One region of the Pseudarthrobacter sp. LMD1-1-1.1 genome, then DNA from elsewhere that is predicted to be linked to it. Evidence: riboswitches for the same ligand, from Rfam matches in the RefSeq annotation. Region 1 holds a riboswitch; each other region holds the start of a gene.
What was found. Region 1 has a riboswitch for thiamine pyrophosphate ahead of thiD (bifunctional hydroxymethylpyrimidine kinase/phosphomethylpyrimidine kinase). Riboswitches for the same ligand answer to the same signal wherever they lie in the genome.
Positions count from the first base shown of each region.

Region 2: linked by a shared signal. The riboswitch ahead of MRBLMD1_RS18030 (ECF transporter S component) and the one ahead of thiD (bifunctional hydroxymethylpyrimidine kinase/phosphomethylpyrimidine kinase) in region 1 are both predicted to bind thiamine pyrophosphate.
Region 3: linked by a shared signal. The riboswitch ahead of thiC (phosphomethylpyrimidine synthase ThiC) and the one ahead of thiD (bifunctional hydroxymethylpyrimidine kinase/phosphomethylpyrimidine kinase) in region 1 are both predicted to bind thiamine pyrophosphate.

Region 1 is NZ_JBEGHP010000025.1:107,477-110,744, reverse strand. Features, by position in the region: gene thiD (bifunctional hydroxymethylpyrimidine kinase/phosphomethylpyrimidine kinase) at 1-1,382, opposite strand, end outside; TPP riboswitch at 1,390-1,487, opposite strand; gene MRBLMD1_RS19195 (Rne/Rng family ribonuclease) at 1,671-3,268, opposite strand, start outside.
Region 2 is NZ_JBEGHP010000024.1:343,454-346,721, reverse strand. Features, by position in the region: gene MRBLMD1_RS18040 (iron-containing redox enzyme family protein) at 1-769, opposite strand, end outside; gene MRBLMD1_RS18035 (heme-degrading domain-containing protein) at 958-1,500, opposite strand; TPP riboswitch at 1,587-1,727, shown strand; gene MRBLMD1_RS18030 (ECF transporter S component) at 1,795-2,418, shown strand; gene MRBLMD1_RS18025 (ABC transporter ATP-binding protein) at 2,418-3,268, shown strand, end outside.
Region 3 is NZ_JBEGHP010000001.1:1,121,351-1,124,618, forward strand. Features, by position in the region: gene thiC (phosphomethylpyrimidine synthase ThiC) at 1-1,215, opposite strand, end outside; TPP riboswitch at 1,211-1,318, opposite strand; gene MRBLMD1_RS05320 (amidohydrolase family protein) at 1,396-2,478, shown strand; gene MRBLMD1_RS05325 (VOC family protein) at 2,577-3,268, shown strand, end outside.

The sequences.
Region 1 (3,268 bases):
GCTTCGGCGAAGCCCTCGTCGGCGTAGGTCCGGAGCCAGGCCGCGTAGGCGTGGCCGTCGGGCTCTCCCGAGGCAAGGAACTGGGCGTGCAGCTTTTCCCCGACCTCGGCGTAGAGCCAGAAACAGGGCAGGACTGCGGCGGCCAGGACGGCGTAACTGCCCGACGCCGACGCTGCGGTGAGGTGGTCAACATACGCCTTGGTGACGGGGCCAAGTCCGCCCTGGGCAGGGCGGGTGCTGAGCCATGAGCGGTGCAGCTCCGACTCCACTTCCAGGCACTGCTGCGAGGATCCCGCCCAGAACAGCTGCTCCGCTTCGGACGGGGCCAGGGCACTCGCCCGGGCGAGGACCCGGGAGTAGCCGTTCAGGTACAGGGCGTCCTGCGCCAGGTAGTAGGCAAAGTCCTTCTCGGCAAGGTCTCCGGAGGCCAGGCCGCGGATGAAGTCCAGGGCGTAGATGTCCGTCAGGTCCTGCTGCGCTTCCGTCCACAGCCGGGCAGCGAAGGCGCCTTCCGCGAGGGCCGGCCGCACATGGTGGAAATGGTGCACGGGGCCGTTTCCCCGGCCCACCTCGAGCTGCTCCGAGTTCTCAAGGGCGCCGGCCAGCCATGGCTTGACCGTCAGGAGCGAAGCCTCCCAGTCGCCAAGGCGTGCCTGGACGGTGGCCATCGCGGAGGACAGGGAGCAGCCGGTGCCGTGGCTGTTGCGGGTGGAAATTCGTTTGCCGTGCACTTCCACCACTTCCTGCGACATGAGGCCGGCCGTGTTGACCAGCGCGTCCGGGCAGTCTGCACCTGCGAGGTGGCCACCCTTGACCAGCACGGTGGCCCCGGTGGCATCGGCAAGGCGCCTCCCCTGGTCCAGCGCCGCCGTCCAGGTCCCGGCAGGCTCCCCGCCCACCAGCATGGCAAGCTCCGGGAGGTTGGGAGTGATGAGGTGCGCCAGCGGCAGCAGTTCGCGGAGGGCAGCCTCAGCGGATTCCTTCAGCAGCCGGTCACCACTGGTGGCCACCATCACCGGGTCGAGGACCACGACGGCGGGGCGGACCTTCTCCAGCCATTGCCGGACAGTGCGGATGACGCTCTCGTCGCCCAGCATGCCGATCTTGACCGCGTCGATGGAAATATCGTCGCTGACCGCGTCCAGTTGTTCGGCCAGGAAAGCGGCCGGAGGAACGTGGACAGCCTGCACGCCACGGGTATTCTGTGCCGTCAGGGCGGTGATGGCAGCCATGCCATATCCGCCGTGGGCAGCAATGCTTTTGAGGTCGGCCTGGATGCCGGCGCCACCGGACGGGTCGGAGCCCGCGATCGAGAGGACCCGCGGGACGTCCCGGCCCAGGGGCAGCGCGGTCGGAACGCCGGAGGCAGCAGGCAGGGGCACGGAAAGGGTCGAAGACAAGAGACATCCCTTCGCCGGTACTAGCCGGACAGGTTCAACGGGTCTGGATCTCAGCCGGCCTTCTGCGCGGCACCCCGTGTCGGTTTCCACCCTAGCCCGTAGGCCGCATCAGGAAAAAGGATGACAGCGCCCGGTTCAAGGGAAAAACAACCTCCCGGCAGCAGAAATCCCCGCCACACGGACGATTCCCCCGGTACTTCCCGGGGGAATCGTCCGCAGGACGGGGATTCCTTACTGCGCGGCCGGCCGTTTGACCGGAAACTCCTGTACCTAGAGCTCCGAGGCAGGCACACCCACGCCGAGGATGATCGGCTCCTCAGGCGCCTTGCCCGGTTCCGCCGGCGCCAGCTGGGGCTTCACGGGTTCAGGAGCCTTGGCTGCATGCGAATGGCCCGCGCCTGCCGCCTGGACGTTTTCGTGCTGCTGGACGGCGGTCTCGTTGGCGGCACCCTGCGCACGGCTGGCGGCACGGTGGCGCCGCGACCTGCGTTGCCGCGACTGCTCCAGCGTGTGGTCGGAGTAGTCCTTCCCGGCTGCAGCTTCCGTTGCGGCGGAGCGCGCTTCCGCTCCCCCGTCGTCGTGCTGCCGTTCCGGCGCCACAGTTTCCGGCACCTTCACGGCTTCGGCGGTCTTGGCAGGCGCGTTCTCCACAGGGGACGCCGGCTGGCCGAGGTGGGCGAACGCTTCCGCGAGCCGGTCCAGGGTAAGGGCAGGCTGGGGATGCTGTTCCTCAGCGTGCTCCACGAACGGAAGCGGGACTTCCTCGCCGCCGAACGTCAGGACAGCTGCAGGACGTACCGGGGCGTCGGCGTCGTGCTTCTCCTCGACGGGCGCCGGCGCAGGCTCCACGGAAGGCACCTGCCGGGCTGCCGCCACCTCGTCGTCATGCAGGTGGGCCGCGTGGGCCGCAGCGGCAATGTTCGCCAGGGCAAGCCTGGTTGCCTCCGCCTTGGCGTGCCGCTCGGCGTCCGACGGGTCCGGCTGGACCGTGTGCACGTGGACGGCAGGTGCCGGGGCCGCTTCGGGCTGCTGCCCGCCGCGTCCGCGCCGCCGCTTGCGTTCAGTACGCACGCCGGGCTGGGTATTGTCGTTCCGCTGCCCTTCCGGACGGGCTTCCGCGCGGGCTTCGGGCCGGTTGTCGGTGCGCTGGACGTGGTGCTCGGCGGCAACGATGTTGGCGCGGCGGTGCTCCACGGGATCGTCGTGGGTCACAACGCCACGGCCGGCGCAGGCCTCGCACTGTTCGCCGAAGACTTCCAGCAGTCCGGTGCCCATGCGCTTGCGGGTCATCTGGACCAGGCCAAGCGAGGTGACCTCGGCCACCTGGTGCTTGGTCCGGTCACGGCCCAGGCACTCCACCAGTCGGCGCAGGACCAGGTCGCGGTTGGATTCGAGCACCATGTCGATGAAGTCGATCACGATGATGCCGCCGATATCGCGCAGCCTCAGCTGGCGCACCACTTCCTCGGCTGCCTCAAGGTTGTTCTTGGTGACGGTCTCCTCAAGGTTGCCGCCGCTGCCGGTGAACTTGCCCGTGTTGACGTCCACCACGGTCATCGCCTCGGTACGGTCGATCACCAGGGAGCCGCCGGAGGGCAGGAAGACCTTCCGTTCAAGCGCCTTGTGGATCTGCTCGTCGATGCGCCAGGCGGCGAAGATGTCCTGGTCCTTGGTCCACTTCTCAAGGCGGCCCACAAGGTCCGGCGCCACATAGGTGACGTAGGCCTCGATGGTGTCCCAGGCTTCCTCACCGGAAACGATGAGCTTGGAGAAGTCCTCGTTGAAGACGTCGCGGACCACCTTGATGGTCAGATCGGGTTCGCCGTAGAGCAGCTCGGGAGCCAGGATCTTGGTGGACGCGGACTGGC
Region 2 (3,268 bases), on a different contig from region 1:
AGGTCATTTCGTAGATGGCCAGGTGGCCGGTGATGGCCCCGCGGAGCCGCCGGTTCAGGCCGCACAGCGACATGAGGTTCACGGATGCGAGGGAGACGGCCGGGATGGTGTCGACGTAGGCGCCGTACCTGTCATCCAGGCCCAGCCCGCGCATGGTCCGGGCAAACAGCGCGCTGTGCATCCGTTCCGGCCTGCCGCCGCCGTATTCGTCGGCCTGGATTTCCACGAGGGCAGCCTTGGCCCGGCCGGTGAGCCGCGGAATGGCCCAGGTGTGTGGATCGGCTTCCTTCAACTGGTACACGGACTTGTGGATCAGGAACTCTTTGAGCTGCTCCAGGCTTGCCTTCCGTGCGACAAAGCGGGAAACGCTGGGACCGGTGTCCATAGAGGCGAGGCCAAAAAGGACGTCGGCAACGGCATCGCTGGTCATGGCAATCCCGGCGGCCAGGTCGGCGTCACCGGCGGCCTGGCGTGCGGCGGCACGAAGGGCGGCTTCGAAGGGTTCCTCGATCAGGCGCCGGACCCTGATCAGGGCCGGTTCCCACTCCCAGGCGTCGCTGACCCCGTCCAGGCCCGAATAATGCAGTTCGTAGAGGCAAAAGAGGGACAGCTGGATGTCTTCGTCGGCGATGATGTCACCGGTTCCGGCCACCTGCCCCGCTACCAGCCGGTACAGCCCGTCCAGCTCGGGCGTGGCTGCATCAGGGGCCTTGGACAGGGCCGCAAAGAGGGCGCTGCTGATGGGGCCTCTGGTGTCCGGGATTCTCATGGTGCTCCTTGATTGCCGCGCCGGTTCCGGGAAGGGGCGCCGATGGTGCCCCCATTCCCTTTGGTGTCGTACCCCGGGGACAACATAGTAAGCATGATTACTAATGAAAGCTAAGCAGCCTGCTGCCGCCTGGCATGTACGGGTGCTTGTCCCGCTGCGCCTGGTCAGCCAGGGCTGGTTGGCCGGCGCTACTCGTCCAGCGCCGACCCCAGGATGTCGCGCAGTGCCTCAACCACCAGTTCGTGGTCCTGCAGCTGCGGCAGTCCGGACACCGCCACGGAAGCCACCACCCCAACGCCCGTGACGTGGATCGGAAACGCGCCCCCGTGTGCCGCGTAGCGGGACTGGTCGAACCAGGCGTTGTCCTCGATCCGGCCGCCGCCCAGCCGGCCACGCAGTCCCACCAGGAGGGAGGGCGCCTCGTACCGGAGGGCAGTGCGCTGCTTGGCCCGGATCCAGTGGCCGTTGTCAGGCGTGGCGCCCGGAAGCGCGACATGGAACAGCACCTGCTCACCCTTGGCGATGTCGATGGCGATGGGCAACGACCGCTCCTTGCCCAGTTCAACGAGGAGCAGGCCAAGGTTCAACGCATCGTCCAGCGAGAAGCCGGGAAACTGGAGCTCCCGGACCTCCGCCTCAATCCGGGCAATCTGAGCCTCCAGTGAGCCCTCCGGCTGGGCGTCGCCAGAATCAGGATCGAACCCGGTCACATCCGGTGGATTGGCGGTCATGGCCCTCAATCTACTCCTGCCAGGTGTAAACTTGACCACGCCCAACTGGGCGAAATAAACAGCGTTACCCAACCACAAAGCAACACTAAAAACGACAGGGGAGCGCCGCCGTCGGGCATCCTGGCACAGGCCGGGCACCGCAGGTGGGCGCTGAGAGTGCGGACAGCCGCAGACCCTCGAACCTGATCCGGTTAGTACCGGCGCAAGGGAGTCGAGTTCTCAAAGTGTCGCGGATGCACGGCCACAGGCCGGCAGCCGGGTCCACTTTCCCCTCCTGTTTCCCAGGAGGATCACATGAGTACTGCAGCAATCAAGAAGACCACCAGTAAGTCCTGGCGCGTCGTGGACATCGTCGTCGCCGCCCTGGTGGCCATCGCGGGCGGCGTCATCTTCTGGGCATGGGATCAGGGGGCCGCCGCACTGTCCGCCCCCATGAACGCCGCCTACCCGCCCCTGACCGGACTGCTGGCGGGCGGCTGGATGATTCCCGGGGTGCTGGGCATGCTCATCATCCGCAAGCCCGGAGCCGCCCTGTTCTGCGAGACCGTAGCCGCCACCGGCGAACTGCTGATGGGTTCCCAGTACGGCGCCTCGGTCCTGTTCTCGGGTTTCATCCAGGGCCTGGGCGCGGAAATCATTTTCGCGATCTTCGTCTACCGCAAGTTCAACCTGCCTGTATCGCTGCTGGCCGGCGCCGCGGCAGGGTTCTTCTGCGGCCTGAATGACTCGTTTGCCCCGTGGGGCTGGAACATTGCCTACTCCGGCGCGGACAAGCTCGCCTACATCGTGCTGACCACCCTTTCCGGGGCCATCCTTGCGGGCGCTTTGTCCTGGCTTGCCACCCGCGGCCTGGCCCGCACCGGCGTGCTGAGCTCCTTCGCGTCCCGCAAGGCTGCCACGGAGCCCGTCTTCTCCTGATGGCACCCTCCCAGGACGCCTCCGGCACGGTCCGGCCTGCCGCCATCGCCGCCCGCGGCTGGGGATGGCGGCACGCCGGAAGGGCCAAGCCCGCCGTCCACGGCCTTGACCTGGACATCGCCCCCGGGGAGCGGGTGCTCCTGCTGGGGCCTTCCGGCGCCGGGAAGTCCACGCTGCTGCACGCCCTGGCCGGCGTCCTGGGAGACATCAACGACGACGGCGAGGCAGGCGACGCCGACGAGTCCGGTTCGCTGCTGGTGGACGGAGCCCCGCCACGGGCACGGCGCGGCCGCGCCGGTCTCATGCAGCAGGACCCGGAGACCCAGGTGGTCCTGTCGCGGGTGGGGGACGACGTCGCCTTCGGCGCCGAAAACCTTGCGGTGCCCCGCGACGCCATCTGGCCGCGCGTTCACGAGGCCCTTGCCGACGTCGGGCTCGCCCACCTCCCGCTGGACCACCCGACGTCGGCCCTCTCCGGCGGCCAAAAGCAGCGCCTGGCGCTGGCGGGCATCCTGGCAATGCGTCCCGGACTGATCCTGCTGGACGAGCCCACCGCCAACCTGGACCCGGACGGCGTGCTGGAGGTCCGCGACGCCGTGGCCCGCTCCCTGGACAAAACCGGGGCGACGCTGGTGGTGGTGGAGCACCGGGTGTCCGTCTGGAAGGACCTCGTGGACCGGATCGTGGTCCTGCAGCCCGGCTCCGCCGCGGATCCTGCAGTGCTCCTGGACGGGCCGCCGGACCGCGTCCTTACGGAGGCGCGGACCATGCTGGCCGCTGCCGGCGTGTGGGTGCCCGGGTATGTGCCGGCCACACGCGCCCGCGCCGCCGTCCCGGCTCCCGGTGCAGG
Region 3 (3,268 bases), on a different contig from region 1:
GGGAACGTGGCCGGGCCCCTCCACCATCACCTGGACGTCGTATTCCCAGGCCCGCTGCGTCAGCTCGGCGAGCGTGTCCAGCTCCGCGAACTGCGCGGCGTCGTTGGCGTCCGCCGTGGAACCAGGGCGGAGGCCGTCACCCAGGGAGAAGGCGACGTCGTATTTGGCGAAGATTTCACACAGCTCGTCGAAGTGCGTGTACAGGAAGTTCTCCTGGTGGTGGGCCAGGCACCAGCCGGCCATGATGGAGCCGCCGCGCGACACGATGCCGGTCACCCGGTTGGCCGTGAGCGGGACATAGCGGAGCAGCACGCCGGCGTGGATGGTCATGTAGTCCACACCCTGCTCGCACTGTTCGATCACGGTGTCGCGGAAGATCTCCCATGTGAGTGCGTTGGCCTCGCCGTTGACCTTTTCCAGCGCCTGGTAGATCGGCACCGTCCCGATCGGCACGGGGGAGTTGCGGATGATCCACTCCCGCGTGGTGTGGATGTCGTCGCCGGTGGAGAGGTCCATGACGGTGTCGGCACCCCACTGAGTGGCCCACTGCAGCTTGTCCACCTCCTCCGCGATGGAGCTCGTCACCGCGGAGTTGCCAATGTTCGCGTTGATTTTCACCAGGAAAGCCTTGCCAATGATCATCGGCTCGGATTCCGGATGGTTGATGTTGTTCGGGATGATGGCCCTGCCGGCGGCAACCTCGCTGCGGACCAGTTCAACGTCGCAGTTTTCGCGCAGCGCCACGAAGCGCATTTCCTGCGTGACGATTCCCTGCCGGGCATAGTGCATCTGCGTCACCGTCCGGCCGTCGACGGCGCGGCGTGGCACCGGCTGTGCGCCCTTCCACTCCGCGGAGGCAGCGCCGCGGCGCACGGCCGAGCGGCCGTCGTCGAGCAGGTTGCGCTCCCGGCCGCCGTAGGGCTCGGTGTCCCCGCGCGCGGCGATCCACTCTGCGCGGAAGGGCTGCAGCCCGCGGACGGGGTCGCTGCCGGGTCCGGCAGTCCGGTAGGTCCGGAAGGGTGCGTTCGGCTGGCCGTTGGGTGACGGCTCAAGGGAAATTTCCGTCACCGGTACCCGGATCCCGGACGCCTCGTCCGCAAGGTAGGCGAGGGAATGGGACTTCAGTGACTGGGTTACCTGCGGAACTGATGTGTCGCCGGGCTCCCCGGCGGACGGCAGCAGGGCAGGGTTCAACTGGGTGTTTTGCGTACTCAAGGGAATACTCACTTCCTTCGCCGGCATTACCCGGACAGGTTCAACGGTCGCAGGCTGCGTCAGCCCGATCTCAGCCCCTGCAAGGGCACCCGTGTGGTCAGGAACGAAGCTACCACAGGCCCCTGACCCAGGCTTGTCATAATTGCGGTGCTAGCCTGACCGGGCATCGAAAGGAGCCCCATGGCAGACATCATCCACTTCCGTGGACCCGTCCTGACCGCGCCGGACCGGGTGCGGCATGGACTGTGGTCGGTGGACGGAAGGCTCACGTTCAACAAGCCGGACACTCCTCCCGGCCGGGTACTCGACGGATGGGTCCTGCCGGGCTTCGTGGACGCCCACTGCCACATCGGCCTGGGCCCCGCAGGCCCCGTGGAGCCCGCAGCCGCCAGGGACCAGGCGCAGGCGGACCTCAACGCCGGAACCCTCTTGGTCCGGGATGCCGGCTCGCCGGCGGATACCCGCTGGATGCAGGGTGGCAGGGACTTCCCGGTGTTGATCCGTGCCGGGCGCCATATCGCCCGGACGCGCCGTTACCTGCGGGGCTTCGCTGAGGAAGTTGAACCGGACGGCCTCGTGGAGGCCGTCCGCAAGCAGGCGCGCGACGGCGACGGCTGGGTCAAGCTGGTGGGTGACTGGATTGACCGCAGCGCCGGTGACCTGGCGCCGTCGTTTCCCGCCGCCGTCGTCCGCGATGCCGTCCAGGCGGCGCACGACGAAGGCGCCAGGGTGACGGCGCACTGCTTCGCCGAAGACACCCTGGACCAGGTGCTGGACGCCGGCATCGACTGCGTCGAGCACGCCACCGGGCTCCTGTCCCGCCACCTGCCCCGGTTCGTGGAGCAGGGCGTACCGATCGTGCCCACGCTCATCAATATCGCCACCTTCCCCGACATTGCCGCCCAGGCGGACGCGAAATTCCCGCGCTATGCAGCCCACATGCGCGCCTTATGGGAACGCAGGCTCGAGCGGGTGGCGGAAGCCCACGCAGCGGGTGTGCGCATCTTTGCCGGCACCGATGCCGGCAGCGTGATCCGGCACGGCGGGATCACCGACGAAATCCTCGCCCTGCACGCCGCCGGCCTCCCCATGGACGCGGCCCTCGACTCCGCCTGCTGGGCAGCACGCAGCTGGCTGGGAGCGGATGGAGTGGAAGAGGGGGCCCGCGCCGACGTCGTCGTATGCCGGGAAGATCCGCGGGCTGTACCGGAGGCCATTACGGCGCTGGAGCACGTGGTGCTGGGCGGGCGGATCATTCGCTGACAAACGGTTCACGGGGACTTGGAATAAATTGAAGCTTCAAGTAATTTTAATAGGTGACAGGCCGCCAATGGGACGGCCGCCAATGCAAGGAGCCTTCAATGACCGCATCAGCCAGCAGCCAGGATCTTCTTCCTGCCGACCTCGCCATGGGCACCGTGATGCTCAAAGTGGGCGACATGAAGGTCATGACCGACTACTACCAGCGTGCGCTGGGCCTTGAGGTGGTGGCGGAGCAGGACGGCGGGCTCTACCTTGGCCGCCTGGGCCGGCCGTTGGTCCACCTTGCGCCGGCTCCCGGACTGCACCTTCCCGGCAGGGGAGAGGCGGGCCTGTTCCACACCGCGCTGCTCTTCGAGGACCAGGCCTCCCTGGCCGCGACCGTCGCCACTGCTGCCCAGTACGAGCCGCGGGCCTTCACGGGCAGTGCCGACCACCTGGTCAGCGAAGCCTTCTACTTCACCGACCCCGAGGGCAACGGCATCGAGCTGTACTGGGACCGCCCCCGCAGCAACTGGTCCTGGAACGGGACCGACGTGGTCATGGACAGCCTGGCGCTTCCGCCGCAGCGCTACCTTGAGCAGTACCTCACCGAGGAGTCCCTGGAAGGCCAGCGGCAGACGGCGGCCGGCGTAGGCCACGTCCACCTCCAGGTTGGCGATGTGCAGACCGCCCGCGACTTCTATGTGGGAACGCTCGGTTTCGAAAAGACCGCGGGTTGGCACGGGCAGGCACTGTTCGTCTCCGCAGGCCGCTACCACCACCACATGGCCATGAACGTCTGGAACAGCCG